One region of the Streptomyces sp. NPDC101776 genome, then DNA from elsewhere that is predicted to be linked to it. Evidence: riboswitches for the same ligand, from Rfam matches in the RefSeq annotation. Region 1 holds a riboswitch; the other holds the start of a gene.
The links. Region 1 has a riboswitch for thiamine pyrophosphate ahead of thiC (phosphomethylpyrimidine synthase ThiC). Riboswitches for the same ligand answer to the same signal wherever they lie in the genome.
Positions count from the first base shown of each region.

Region 1 (6,890 bases):
GCCGGCCGGGGTGGCCCACAAGTTCCACCACATCAGCGAGGACCTGCGCGTGCTGGTTGTGTTCTCGCCTCCGGAGGCCTGAGTTTCCGGAGGCCTGCGTCTCCACCCGAAGTCCGAGCCGCGTCTCAGGGTTCCCTAGGGGAACGGTCAGGGGAGGACAAGGGATGCGGGGCCCCCGTTCGGCCTTCGCCCGCTCTAGCATCGAGTGCAGGACATCAGAGATCCGGCGGGTGCCGGACACCGACAGAACCCGGTAAGAGCGACGGGCGGAGAGGTACAGGACGAGGACAATGCGAGAGATCTTCGCGGGACTGCCGTGGTGGGTGAAGTGGGTCGCGGTGCCGGTCATCGCCCTGGTCGTGTTCGGCGGGCTGATAGCGACCGTCGTGAGCATCGTCATCGGACTGCTCTTCAAGCTGCTTGTCTTCGTGGCTCTGGTCGGCGGAGTCATCTACGTGGTGCGGAAGTTCACGTCGAGCTCCTCCTCACGCGGCGACTGGTGAGGGCCTGTCGGGCAACCGGTGATCGGTAACAGGAATCACCGGTTCCCTCGGGCGGGGGAAGTTTTCCGGACAGGCCGTCTGCGGGCGGTGGCGGGCGGTTAAAGTCCGGAATTCGACGCGGGGACGAACCCCGCGGGCGGCGCACCCCCTCCCCGTGTTCCCCGCACGGGCTGCCCCCTCGCGCTCCGGAAGTGACCCTTGGCCACGGTTGACACCGCACCCGTAGAACCACACGCACGCCCGACCCTGCCCGTCCCGCCCGTCCTGCCCATTCCGTCCACATGGCCGCGATCGGTGGCGGTCCCCGCGCAACTGCGGCCGGTCGCACAGCCGGGGCCGGTGGCGCCGGTAGACCCGGTGTCACAGTCGAGTTCGGTGGCGCAGCAGCGGCCGGTGACAGAGCAGCGCCCGGTGGCGACCCCGCCGCGGCAGCGTTCCGCAACGGCCATTGCCCATCAGGGTTCCGAGACGGTCACCGACCATCAGCCTTCGGCTACGGTCACCGACCAGCCTCGCTTCACCGCAGCCCCTGACCCGCAGCGCAACGCGTCGGCCCCCGACCCGCAGCAGCCCGCCGCCACCCTCATCGGCTCCGTCCAACGGGCCATGCGCCTGCTGGAGTCCGTCGCCGGGCACGGGCACGGAGCCCCCGCCAAGCAACTGGCCCGCGAGACCGGCCTCGCCCTCCCCACGGCGTACCACCTGCTGCGCACCCTGGTGCACGAGGGCTATCTCCGCCGCGACAAGGGGCTGTTCTTCCTCGGCGAGGCGGCCGAGCGGCTGAGCAGCAGCGGAGCGCGGGAGAAACGTCGCAGCACGATCGTCGACGCGCTGGCGCAGTGGCGGGATCTGATCGGTGCGCCGGTGTACTACGCGATGTACCGCGACGGCGAGATCGAGGTCCTGTGCGTCTCCGACACCCCCGGCAATCCGGCGGTCGAGGAGTGGGCGGACTTCCGTGAGACGGGGCACGCGCACGCGATCGGCCAGTGTCTGCTGGCCCAGTTGGACGAGGACGTCCGCCGCGACCACCTCGACCGCTACCCCGTGGGGTCCCTCACGCCGTACACCGTGCGCGACAGCCATTCCCTGGTGCGGCGCCTGGACCGGATGGGGCGGACGGAGCAGGTTGTGGAGCGTCAGGAGTACGCGCTGGGGACGGTCTGCGCGGCGATTCCGATCACGCTCGGCGCCATGGCGGCCACGATGGCCATCTCCCTGCCCGCGCATCAGGCCGATCGGCTGCCGGCCGCGGCGCGGCAGTTGGAGACCGAGGTCGGCAGGCTTCTGGGGTCGCTCGCACTCTCTATCAGTATCTGAAAACTTACTCCTTGTGATCTAACGTGTACGTTCAGCAATATTCCTTCAGTGTCACGGGGATCATTCCCGGCCATACGACGGCAGTTGACGGGATAGGCGATGCGTGAGTCCGTACAGGCAGAGGTCATGATGAGCTTCCTCGTTTCCGAGGAGCTCTCCTTCCGTATCCCGGTCGAGCTGGGCTACGAGACATGCGATCCGTACGCCGTGCGGCTGACCTTCCATTTGCCGGGAGACGCCCCGGTGACCTGGACCTTCGGCCGGGAGCTGCTGATCGACGGGGTGGGTATCGCGTGCGGGGAAGGTGATGTCCGGATCGAGCCGGTCGATCCCGAGATGCTGGGCGAGGTGCTGATCCGGCTTCAGGTGGGCGGCGACCAGGCGCTGTTCCGCACCGGCGCGGCACCGCTCGTGGCGTTCCTCGACCGCACCGACCGGCTGGTTCCGCTCGGTCAGGAGGGCGCCCTCGCGGACTTCGACACCCACCTCGACGAGGCGTTGGACCGCATCCTGGCGGAGGAGCAGAGCGCGGGCTGAGGCGATGCCGTGAGTGTGAGGTGGGAGGCTGGCGTAACGCTTCTGCGCGGCTCTGTACGGCGGTTCTCGCGGGTCTGCCTCGGTGCGGCGGCCTTTCCCCAGGGTCTGTCTCAGCGCTTTCGGAGGACGACGCCTCCCGCAGCCTGTCTCAGTCCGTGCGGCGACGGCCCTTCCACAGCGCTCCTCAGCCTGTGAGGCGACGGCGCTCCCGCCGCCCGCCTCAGTGTTTGCGGCGACGGCCCTTCCCGCCTCGCGCCGCGCCGGGCTTGGCGCCCGGCGCCGGCGTGGCCGTACTCGACGTGGCCGAACCCCCCGCAGCCGCACCGGCACCCGTCGCACCCGCACTGGCACCGGCGCCCGCCGGAACCGCCTCCCGTCCCGGTCGGTCCGCCGAGACCACCAGGGCCGCGAGGGCCGTGGTGACCGGCACCGACGCGACCAGGCCGATCGAGCCCACCAGCGTGCGCACGATCTCCTCCGCGACCAACTCGCTGTTGGCGACCGCCCCCACGCTGCTCTGCGCGATGGAGAAGAGCAGCAGCAGCGGCAGCGCGGCGCCCGCGTAGGCGAGGACGAGCGTGTTGACCACGGAGGCGATGTGGTCGCGGCCGATGCGGATGCCGGCGCGGTACAGCCCGCGCCAGCCCATCGAGGGGTTGGCCTCGTGCAGCTCCCAGACCGCCGAGGTCTGGGTGACCGTCACATCGTCGAGCACGCCGAGGGAGCCGATGATGACGCCGGCGAGCAGCAGACCGCTCATGTCGATCGACGGGTACAGCCCGTGGATCAGGCCCGTGTTGTCGTCCGTGTTGCCGGTCAGCGCGGCCCAGCCGATGAACACCGAGCCCAGGACACCGATCAGCACCAGCGACATCAGGGTGCCGAGCACCGCCACGGACGTACGGGCCGACAGCCCGTGGCACATGTAGAGGGCGATCAGCATGATGGCGCTCGATCCGACCACCGCCACGATCAGCGGGTTCGAGCCGTGCAGGATCGCGGGCAGGATGAAGAAATTCAGGATCATGAAGCTGATGGCCAGCGCGACCAGCGCCATGACACCGCGCAGCCGGCCCACCACCACGACGGCCAGTGCGAAGATCCCAGCGAGCAGGGCCATCGGGAACTTGCGGTTCACATCGGTGACCGAGTACTGGAGATCCCTGGGCGCGGAGGGCTCGTAGGCGACCACGACCTTCTCGCCCTGGTGCAACTGCCGTGACTGGTCGGGCTGCACGATCTCCGTGAACGTACGGCCCTTGTCCTTGCCGGTGCTGACCGTGACCGTGGCCTTCTTGCAGGTGCCGCCCGCCTCCTGCTGCGCGGAGGAGCCCTCGGCGGTGGAGGTGTCGCTGGTCGCGCTGCCGCCCGAGGCGTTCACCGACGCGCAGCTCACGCTGACGACCTTGGTCACCGTCGCCTGTTGGGTCTGCCGGTCGAAGCCGACTCCGGTGCGCTTGTGCGAGGGGGCGCCGCCGGGCCAGAGGACCACCATGCCGACCACGACCGCCACGGTGAACGGGATCAGGATCGCCGCGATGACCTTCCGGAGGTGACGGGAGACGGGGGCGGCGGGGCCATGGCTGTGTGAGTGACCGTGTCCGCCGCCCGCACCGGAACCGTGCCCGCCGTCCCCATGGGAACCGTGGTCGTCGCCGGACCCGGACCCGGGGCCTTGGTCGCCTCCGGAGCCGTGACCGTGATCGTGGCCATGCGGCGGCCCGGTCGGCGGGTACGGGGGCTGCTGTGTCGTGGTCACCGCCCGATCATCGCAAGAACGCCGGAGGCCCACTGTTCACCGCGCCACTTATGGCGCTAGCGTGGAGGCACCTTTGCACACGCGGGAGCTCGGAGCACCGGGCTGAGAGGGCGCTGACCTTCGTCTCTGCGATGTTTCACGGGAAACGTCACCTGAATCGAGTGATGTTTCACATGAAACATCGGCTGACGGAAGCCGCTGCGTCGACCGCCGAACCTGTTACCGGGTAATGCCGGCGTAGGGAGTAGGTCTCATGACCAACAAGGACGCACACACGTCTGCCTTCAGCCAGGACGAATGCCTCATTTCGGGCGAGGGATTGGCGCGGGCCGAGCAGCCGACGAGGGCCGAGGAGTCCGCGGCGGCCGAGCAGCCCACGGAGGCGGCCGAGCCCGCGGATGCCGGGAAGTCCATCGGCTGGCACAAGGGGTACGTCGCGGGCTCGCGCCCCGATCTGCGGGTGCCGGTCCGTCAGGTGCACCTCACCAACGGGCAGTCCGTGACGCTGTACGACACCTCCGGCCCGTACACCGATCCGCTCGTCGACACCGAGGTCCGCAGGGGGCTGCCACCCCTCCGGGAGAACTGGATCATCGCTCGCGGCGACACCGAGGAGTACGCGGGCCGGCCCGTCCGCCCCGAGGACGACGGGATCAAGCACACCTCGCCGCGCGGTGGACTGCGCAACCTCGACGCGGTCTTCCCCGGGCGGCCACGGCAGCCGCGGCGTGGACGGGACGGCGTGGCGGTCACGCAACTCGCCTACGCGCGACGGGGTGAGATCACGCCCGAGATGGAGTTCGTGGCCGTACGGGAGAACGTTTCGCCCGAAGTGGTCCGTGAGGAGATCGCGGCAGGGCGGGCGGTGTTGCCGGTCAATGTGAACCATCCGGAAATCGAACCGATGATCATCGGCAAGCGGTTCCTGGTGAAGGTCAACGCCAACATCGGCAATTCCGCGGTCACTTCCTCGATCGAGGAGGAGGTCGAGAAGATGACCTGGGCGACCCGTTGGGGCGCCGACACGGTCATGGACCTGTCCACCGGCCGCAACATCCACACCACCCGCGAGTGGGTGCTGCGCAACTCCCCCGTCCCCATCGGCACGGTGCCGCTCTACCAGGCGCTCGAAAAGGTCGACGGCCGCGCCGAGGAGCTGACCTGGGAGATCTACAAGGACACGGTCCTCGAACAGGCCGAACAGGGCGTGGACTACATGACCGTCCACGCGGGCGTACGGCTGCCCTTCGTACCGCTGACGGCGAACCGCAAGACGGGCATCGTCTCGCGCGGCGGCTCGATCATGGCGGCCTGGTGCCTGGCCCACCACAAGGAGTCGTTCCTCTACGAGAACTTCGAGGAGCTGTGCGAGATCCTCGCCGCCTACGACGTCACGTACTCGCTGGGCGACGGTCTGCGGCCGGGTTCGATCGCGGACGCCAACGACGAGGCGCAGTTCGCCGAGTTGAGGACGCTCGGGGAACTCAACACGATCGCGAAGCGTTTCAACGTACAGACCATGATCGAGGGCCCGGGACATGTCCCGATGCACAAGATCAAGGAGAACATCGACCTTCAGCAGGAGATCTGTGATGAAGCCCCGTTCTATACGCTCGGCCCGCTGACGACGGACGTCGCGCCTGCGTACGACCACATCACTTCCGGCATCGGTGCCGCGATGATCGCCTGGTGGGGCACGGCCATGCTCTGCTATGTCACGCCCAAGGAGCACTTGGGCCTGCCCAATCGTGACGACGTCAAGACCGGCGTCATCACCTACAAGATCGCCGCCCACGCAGCCGACCTCGCCAAGGGGCACCCAGGTGCGCAGGAGTGGGACGACGCGCTGTCCGACGCCCGCTTCGAGTTCCGCTGGGAGGACCAGTTCAACCTGGCCCTCGACCCGGACACGGCACGGGAGTTCCATGACGAGACGCTCCCGGCGGAGCCGGCCAAGACGGCACACTTCTGCTCCATGTGCGGGCCGAAGTTCTGCTCGATGAAGATCAGCCAAAGCATCACGGCGCAGTTCGGCGGTACGGCGGCCGCGGGGGCGACGGCCGAGGAGGTCGCCGAGGGGATGCTGCAGAAGTCGAAGGAGTTCGCGGAGAGCGGGAACCGGGTGTACCTGCCGCTGGCGCACTGACGTCCGTAGGTTGGCGCCGTGCCGGAGGCCGGGGGGCTTCGGCACGGCGGCGCCATCGTGCGTAGGGGGATTACGGGGATAACGGGGATGAGGGGGGTGGAGTCTTGATCGTTCTGAAGGTGACGGCCGAGGCGCAGTCGCTGGTGTGGAACGGCGATGACCTGGTCGATGTGGTGGGTGGCCGCCGGTGGGGTCCTGACGGTGTGGAGCAGGGTGCCTCGGTCGTCCGCGGAGAGCCCTTCGACCGGAGCGTCGTCTCCTCGTCCGGTCGCTACTGCGTTGTCTATGCCGAGCGTGGCACCGAGGCGCTGCTGCTCGACGGTGACCGGATCGTCCGCGAGCTGGACCGCAGCTACGACTACGCCGAGGTCTTCGACTATGCGGTGGCACTCGGGGTGTTGCGGGACGGCCGCGAGGTTCTGGTGCACTGCCCGGAGGAGTACAACGTCCTCGAGATCGAGGACGCGGAGTCGGGAGAGTGGCTCACCGGTGGCGAACGTCATCCGAGGGACGTCTTCCACTCGCGGCTGGAGATGAGCCCGGGCGGGACGCATCTACTGTCGGCCGGCTGGTTGTGGCATCCGTACGGGGTTGTCGAAGTCTTCGACCTGGCCAGTGCGTTGAC
Region 1 covers NZ_JBIWMV010000004.1:244,528-251,417, reverse strand. Annotated here, with positions in the region: gene ACIRRY_RS16340 (cupin domain-containing protein) at 1-82, shown strand, start outside; gene ACIRRY_RS16335 (DUF5326 family protein) at 291-503, shown strand; gene ACIRRY_RS16330 (IclR family transcriptional regulator) at 1,089-1,823, shown strand; gene ACIRRY_RS16325 (SsgA family sporulation/cell division regulator) at 1,923-2,360, shown strand; gene ACIRRY_RS16320 (YibE/F family protein) at 2,581-4,119, opposite strand; TPP riboswitch at 4,191-4,380, shown strand; gene thiC (phosphomethylpyrimidine synthase ThiC) at 4,373-6,265, shown strand; gene ACIRRY_RS16310 (hypothetical protein) at 6,370-6,890, shown strand, end outside.

Region 2 (6,890 bases), on a different contig from region 1:
CCGTGCAGAGGTAGACCCGGGCGTCGGCGAGTTCGGCGCGCGCGGCGGCGGCCGCGGTGGTGGTGGTGGTGGTGTCGGGCATGCGTGTGTCCCCCGTTGTCATGGCGTCGTGATGCCGTGTTCGGGCCGCGGACGAACGTCGCCGCGGCCCGAACACCGGTCGGTCGTGCGGGTCAGACGGCGAGCGCCTGGGCGCGGCGCTTCACCTCCGTGCCGCGATTCTCGCTCAGGGCCTGCGCGGGGGTGCCGGGCAGGCTGGGGTCGGGGGTGAAGAGCCATTCGAGCATCTCTTCGTCGGAGAAGCCGTCGTCCCGCAGGAGCGTCAGGGTCCCCGTGAGGCCCTTGACGACCTTCTGCTCGGCCCCGTCGATGAAGGCGGCGGGGACGTGCAGTGCGCGGTTCTCACCACGGCGTACGGCGATGACTTGGCCCTCCTTGACCAGCTGCCGCACGCGTGTCACCTCGATATCGAGCACTTCTGCGATGTCGGGCAGCGTGAGCCAGGCGGGGACGAGAGCATCGATCTTTGCGTCAATCTCGGTCACGTAAACAGCGTGCCATCCCGGACTGACAGTCGGAAGTCGGGCCGGTCCGACCCGGGGGTACGAACTAGGCGATAGCCGCCTTCATCGGCAGAGAAGGGTCCGCAAGCAATACGGGATTCATCCGGGTCGCCGACTCGATCAGGCGGCGGCCCTGGGCCAGGTCACGGGGGCGGCCGACCGCCAGGAGGGCCACCAGACGGTCCTCGCGCAGCCAGCAGACGCTCCACGCCGGGGTGGCCGGGTCACCGCGCCACAGGGTGGTGTCGGCGGACCCGTGATGGCCGGCGTACTGGACGAAACGGCCGAACTGCTCCGACCAGAAGTACGGCACCGGGTCGTAGACCGCCGGGGTCTCCCCCACGATGTTCGCGGCGACCGTGCGCGGGCCCTGGAGGGCGTTGTCCCAGTGGTGGACCAGAAGGCGCTCGCCGTACCTTCCCGAAGGGAAGGAGGCGCAGTCGCCGACCGCGTACACGTCCGGCACCGAGGTGCGCAGCCCGTCGTCGGCGAGGACCTCGCGGTGCGCGCCCAGTTCGATGCCGGAGCCCGCCAGCCAGGCGGTGGCGGGGCGGGCGCCGATGCCGACCACGACGGCGCCCGCGGGCAGCCGGGTGCCGTCGTCGAGGACCACCTCGCCGGGTTCGACGTGCGCCACGCGTGCGTGGGTGCGCAGCGTGGCTCCGGCTGCGGCGTACCAGGCGGCCATCGGGGCGGCCACCTCTGCGGGCAGCGCACCCGCGAGCGGCCGGTCCGCGGCTTCCACGACGGTCACCGCGCAGCCCGCCTCGCGCGCGGCCGAGGTGAACTCGGCGCCGATCCAGCCCGCGCCGACGACCACGATGTCGTGCTGCCTGGTGAGCACCGGCCGCAGCCGCTCGGCGTCGTCCAGGGTGCGCAGCAGATGCACCCCGGGGATGCCGTCGGCGCCCGGCAGCCGGATCGGTTCGGCGCCGGTCGCGAGCACGAGGACGTCGTAGGGCACCGGGCCCTCGGCGGTGTCCAGTTCGTGGTCGGCGGGGCGCACGCCCACCACCTCGCGCCCGAGTTGGACCTCGATGCCGAGCGCCTCGAAGTCGACGTCGAAGGCGGAGCCCTCGGCCTTGCCGAGCAGGACGGCCTTGGACAGCGGGGGCCGGTCGTAGGGCTGATGGGGTTCCGCGCCGATCAGCGTGACGGTGCCGGTGAAGCCCTGTTCGCGCAGGGCGACCGCGGTCTGCACCCCGGCCATGCCCGCGCCCACGACGACCACGCGCCGTCCCGTCCCCGCGCCCTGTCCCCGTGTCTGCTCGCTCATCCGATCACCATAGACACCTGACAAATCGTCAGTCAGGGGGCGCGGTCAGTGACCTGTTCCACAACACTCGTCCCGCTGCCCGCCTGGGACTCCCACTCCCAGGTCTCCTCCAGGCGCACGCGGCCGTCGGGCAGCTCGACCACGTCGGACACGCAGTGCCCGCCGGACGTCGTCCCGTCGGTCTTCAACTGCACGTACCGGAAGTCGAGTCGGTCCCCCGCGCGCGTGCCGACGAGATGTCCGCGGACGACGTCGCCGCCCGTGTACTCGGCCCAGATCTCGCCGTCCCGCTCGTGGTACGCGAACCGGGTGCGGGTGCCGACCTGCCCCGGCGCCTGATCCTCGACCGGGGCGAGGACGAGACCGTCGAGCGAGCGGGCCATGGACGGAGGCTCCCTTACTGGGACATGGGGTACGGGCTAGGGTGGCCAACGTACAAGCACTCGCGGGAGTCCGGACGCACCGGGCTGAGAGGGAGGCTGGCGGCCTCCGACCGTAGGAACCTGATCCGGGTCATGCCGGCGAAGGGAGGGGCTGGACGCCCATGCCTACACGTACGTCAGACGTCCTCGTCGTCGGGGGCGGGATCATCGGCCTGGTCACGGCCTGGCGCGCGGCCCAGCGCGGGTTCGCGACGGCTCTGGTGGACCCCGAGCCGGGTGGCGGGGCCGCCCAGGTGGCCGCCGGCATGCTGGCCGCCGTCACCGAACTGCACTACGGCGAGCAGACCCTGCTCGCCCTCAACCTCGCCTCGGCGCGCCGCTACCCGGACTTCGCGGCCGAGCTGACCGACCTCACCGGCCTGGACCTCGGCTACCGCCGCTGCGGCACCCTCGCCGTCGCCCTGGACGCCGACGACCGCGCCCACCTCCGTGAACTGCACGCCCTCCAGCACCAGTCGGGGCTGGACTCCGAGTGGCTGTCCGGACGCGAGTGCCGGCGCCTGGAGCCGATGCTCGCGCCGGGGGTGCGTGGCGGGCTCCGGGTCGACGGGGACCACCAGGTCGACCCTCGGCGGCTGGCACGCGCGCTGGTGGCCGCCTGCGAGCGCGCCGGGGTCGTCCTCCACCGGACGTGGGCCGAGCGGCTGACCGTCGTACGGGAGCGGGCCGCCGGGGTCGTCACGCGCGAGGGCGAGACGCTGGGCGCGGACCAGGTGGTGCTCGCGGGCGGCAGCCTCAGCGGGCGGCTGGCAGGGGTCCCTGACGACGCCCTGCCGCCCGTACGGCCCGTCAAGGGGCAGGTGCTGCGGCTGACCGTGCCGGAGCGCCACGCGCCCTTCCTGAGCCGGACCGTGCGGGCCGTGGTGCGCGGCAGCCACGTCTATCTCGTGCCGCGCGAGAACGGCGAGCTGGTCGTCGGCGCCACCAGCGAGGAGCTGGGCTGGGACACCACGGTGACCGCGGGCGGCGTCTACGAACTGCTGCGCGACGCCCACGAGTTGGTGCCCGGGATCACCGAACTGCCGCTCACCGAGACCCGGGCCGGACTGCGCCCCGGGTCCCCCGACAACGCGCCGCTGCTCGGCCCGACCGCCCTGCCGGGGCTGCTGCTGGCGACCGGGCACTACCGCAACGGCGTGCTGCTCACACCGGTCACCGGTGACGCCCTCGCGCAAGCGCTGGCCACCGGTGAACTCCCGGACGAGGCACGCCCGTTCACACCGAAGCGATTCGCTCTCACGGAGTTGTCCGCATGAACGTCTCCGTCAACGGGGAGTCCCGGATGATCGATCCCGGCACGGCGCTCGACGCCCTCGTGCGGACCCTGACCCCGTCGCCCTCAGGCGTGGCCGCCGCCCTCAACGAAACCGTCGTCCCGCGCGCGGAGTGGCCCTCGACCGCCCTCTCCGAGGGAGACCGCGTCGAGGTCCTCACCGCCGTCCAAGGAGGCTGACCCATGGCCGACGATCCGTTCGTCCTCGGTGGCACGCCCTTCACGTCCCGACTGATCATGGGCACCGGGGGTGCGCCCAGCCTCGACGTCCTGGAGCGCGCGCTGGTGGCCTCCGGTACGGAGCTGACGACGGTCGCGATGCGGCGCGTCGACGCCTCCGTGCACGGTTCGGTGCTGTCCGTGCTGGAACGGCTCGGTATCCGCGTGCTGCCGAACACCGCGGGCTGCTTCACGGCGGGCGAGGCCGTGCTGACGGCCCGGCTCGCGCGGGAGGCGCTCGGGACGGCACTGGTCAAACTTGAGGTGATCGCCGACGAGCGCACGTTGCTCCCCGATCCCATCGAGCTGCTCGACGCCGCCGAGACGCTGGTCGACGACGGGTTCACGGTGCTGCCGTACACGAACGACGATCCGGTGCTGGCGCGGAAGCTGGAGGACGTCGGGTGTGCGGCGATCATGCCGCTGGGGTCGCCGATCGGGTCCGGGCTCGGGATCCGCAATCCGCACAACTTCCAGTTGATCGTGGAGCACGCGCGCGTGCCGGTGATTCTGGACGCGGGGGCCGGTACGGCGTCCGACGCGGCGTTCGCGATGGAGTTGGGGTGTGCGGGGGTGATGCTCGCGTCGGCGGTGACGCGGGCGCGGGAGCCGGTGCTGATGGCCTCCGGCATGCGGGCGGCTGTGGAGGCGGGCCGGTTGGCGTTCCGGGCGGGGCGTATCCCCCGTCGGTATTTCGCCGAGGCGTCCTCCCCGACAGCGGGACTGGCACGGCTGGACCCGGAACGCCCGGCCTTCTGAACGCCCTCTCCCCAGCGTGCGATCCGTCACAGGTCGGCTTCAGTACCGGCCCGATTCTGGCCGAAAAGACCGTGCTGTCAGCCTCGGCTCGTACACTCACCTGCGTGGATACGACCCTTCATGACCCTCTCGTCGGGCAAGTGCTCGACGGCCGCTATCGCGTCGACGCGCGGATCGCCGTCGGCGGGATGGCCACGGTCTACCGGGCCGTGGACACCCGCCTGGACCGGGTTCTCGCGCTCAAGGTGATGCACCCGACGCTGGCGGCCGACGCGCACTTCGTGGACCGGTTCATCCGCGAGGCCAAGTCCGTGGCGCGCCTCGCGCATCCGAACGTGGTGCAGGTCTTCGACCAGGGCGCCGACCGGTCGTACGTCTATCTGGCGATGGAGTACGTCGCCGGCTGCACCCTGCGGGACGTGCTGCGCGAGCGCGGGGCGCTGCAGCCGCGGGCCGCGCTGGACATCCTGGAGCCGGTGCTGGCCGCGCTGGGCGCCGCGCACCGGGCCGGGTTCGTGCACCGGGACATGAAGCCGGAGAACGTGCTCATAGGGGACGACGGCCGGGTCAAGGTCGCCGACTTCGGTCTTGTCAGGTCCGTGGACACGCATACCAGCACCACGGGGGCCGTGCTCGGCACGGTGTCGTATCTCGCGCCGGAGCAGATCGAGGGCAGCACCGCCGACCCCCGGGTCGACGTGTACGCGTGCGGTGTCGTCCTCTACGAGATGCTCACCGGCCAGAAGCCGCACGACGGGGACTCCGCCGCGATCGTGCTCTACAAGCACATCCACGAGGACGTCCCGCCGCCCTCGGCGCTCGTGCCGGGGCTGGCGTACGAGCTGGACGAGCTGGTCGCCACGGCCACCGCGCGCACCCCCGATCTGCGGCCCTACGACGCGGTCGCGCTGTTCGGGACGGTCCGCGAGGCACGGGCCCGACTGAGCGACGAGCAGTTGGACGCCGTGCCGCCGCAGGCGCTGACCTCGGAGCATCCCAACGCGGAGAACCGTACGAGTGTGATCCCGCGCTCGCTCACCGTGCCGCGTCCGCTGCCCGTCAACGAGGACGACGGGCCCGGTGACCCGTTCAACCGGACCAGCCGGTTCGAGAGCGGGCCGCCACTGGCGCCGCCCCGGCGACGCGAGGCGCGGCGGCCCCGGCGCGGGCTGCTGGCGGTCGTCGCCGCACTGCTGCTGATCATCGGGGTCGGGACGGGCGTCTGGTACATCAACTCCGGCCAGTTCACCGAGGTCCCGCTGCTGCTGGCGAAGACCGAGGCCCAGGCGAAGGAGCGGCTGGACGACGCCGGTCTCGACGTCAAGAAGGTCGACCACGCCTACAGCGACACCGTGAAGCGCGGCACGGTCATCAGCACGGACCCGGTGTCCGGCGCCCGTATCCGGAACAACGACTCCGTGGCCCTGACCATCTCGGACGGCCCGGAGACCGTGAAGGTCCCCGATGTGACGGGCCTCGCCCTGGGCAAGGCGCAGGCCCTGCTCAAGACGGACGGGCTGGCGGCCGGCATGGTCACCAAGGAGTTCAGCGACGACGTCCCCAAGGGCTCCGTGATCAGCACGGACCCCGAGGCGGGCACCACGCGCCACTCGGGCTCCGCGATAGCCCTGACCGTCAGCAAGGGCAGCGCGGTCGACGTGCCCGACGTCACCGGTGAGGACCTGGACGACGCGAAGGCGGACCTCCAGGAGGCCGGTCTCAAGGTGACGGTGTCCGCCACCCAGGTCACCTCGGAGTACGACGCGGGCCAGGTCGCCGAGCAGACCCCGGCCGGCGACAGCCAGGCCGCCGAGGGCGACACGGTGACGCTCACGGTGTCCAAGGGCCCGGAGCTGGTCGAGGTCCCGAGCGTGGTCGGCGCGACTGTCGACGCGGCGACGAGGCTCCTGGAGGAGTCCGGCTTCAAGGTCAAGGAGGACCGCGGTCTGCTCGGCCTGTTCGGCGACACCGTGAAGAACCAGTCCGTGGACGCGGGCGAGCAGGCCCCCAAGGGGTCGACGATCACGATCGAGATCCGGTGACGGGGGCGGCACGCGCGCGTGACACCCTGGACGGGTGAGCAGCGAGTCCCCCTCCAGCACCCCCGCGTTCCCTTCCGACGCCCCGTCCCGCATGCCGTCCCGCAACCCCGTCGGCGGCCATGTCCCGGTCGCCGGCGGTCTGCACTCCGTGGGCCTGTCCTACGCCCGTGAGCTGGCCGCCGAGACCGTGCAGGTCTTCGTCGCCAACCCGCGCGGCTGGGCCACACCGGTCGGGAACCCGCGCCAGGACGAGGAGTTCCGCGCGGTCTGCGAGGCCGAGTCGATCCCGGCGTACGTGCACGCCCCGTACCTGAT
Region 2 covers NZ_JBIWMV010000002.1:1,041,888-1,048,777, reverse strand. Annotated here, with positions in the region: gene thiE (thiamine phosphate synthase) at 1-82, opposite strand, end outside; gene ACIRRY_RS10485 (Rv2175c family DNA-binding protein) at 174-545, opposite strand; gene ACIRRY_RS10480 (NAD(P)/FAD-dependent oxidoreductase) at 610-1,839, opposite strand; gene ACIRRY_RS10475 (hypothetical protein) at 1,872-2,222, opposite strand; TPP riboswitch at 2,275-2,386, shown strand; gene thiO (glycine oxidase ThiO) at 2,384-3,538, shown strand; gene thiS (sulfur carrier protein ThiS) at 3,535-3,735, shown strand; gene ACIRRY_RS10460 (thiazole synthase) at 3,739-4,533, shown strand; gene pknB (Stk1 family PASTA domain-containing Ser/Thr kinase) at 4,638-6,575, shown strand; gene ACIRRY_RS10450 (deoxyribonuclease IV) at 6,667-6,890, shown strand, end outside.
Region 2: linked by a shared signal. The riboswitch ahead of thiO (glycine oxidase ThiO) and the one ahead of thiC (phosphomethylpyrimidine synthase ThiC) in region 1 are both predicted to bind thiamine pyrophosphate.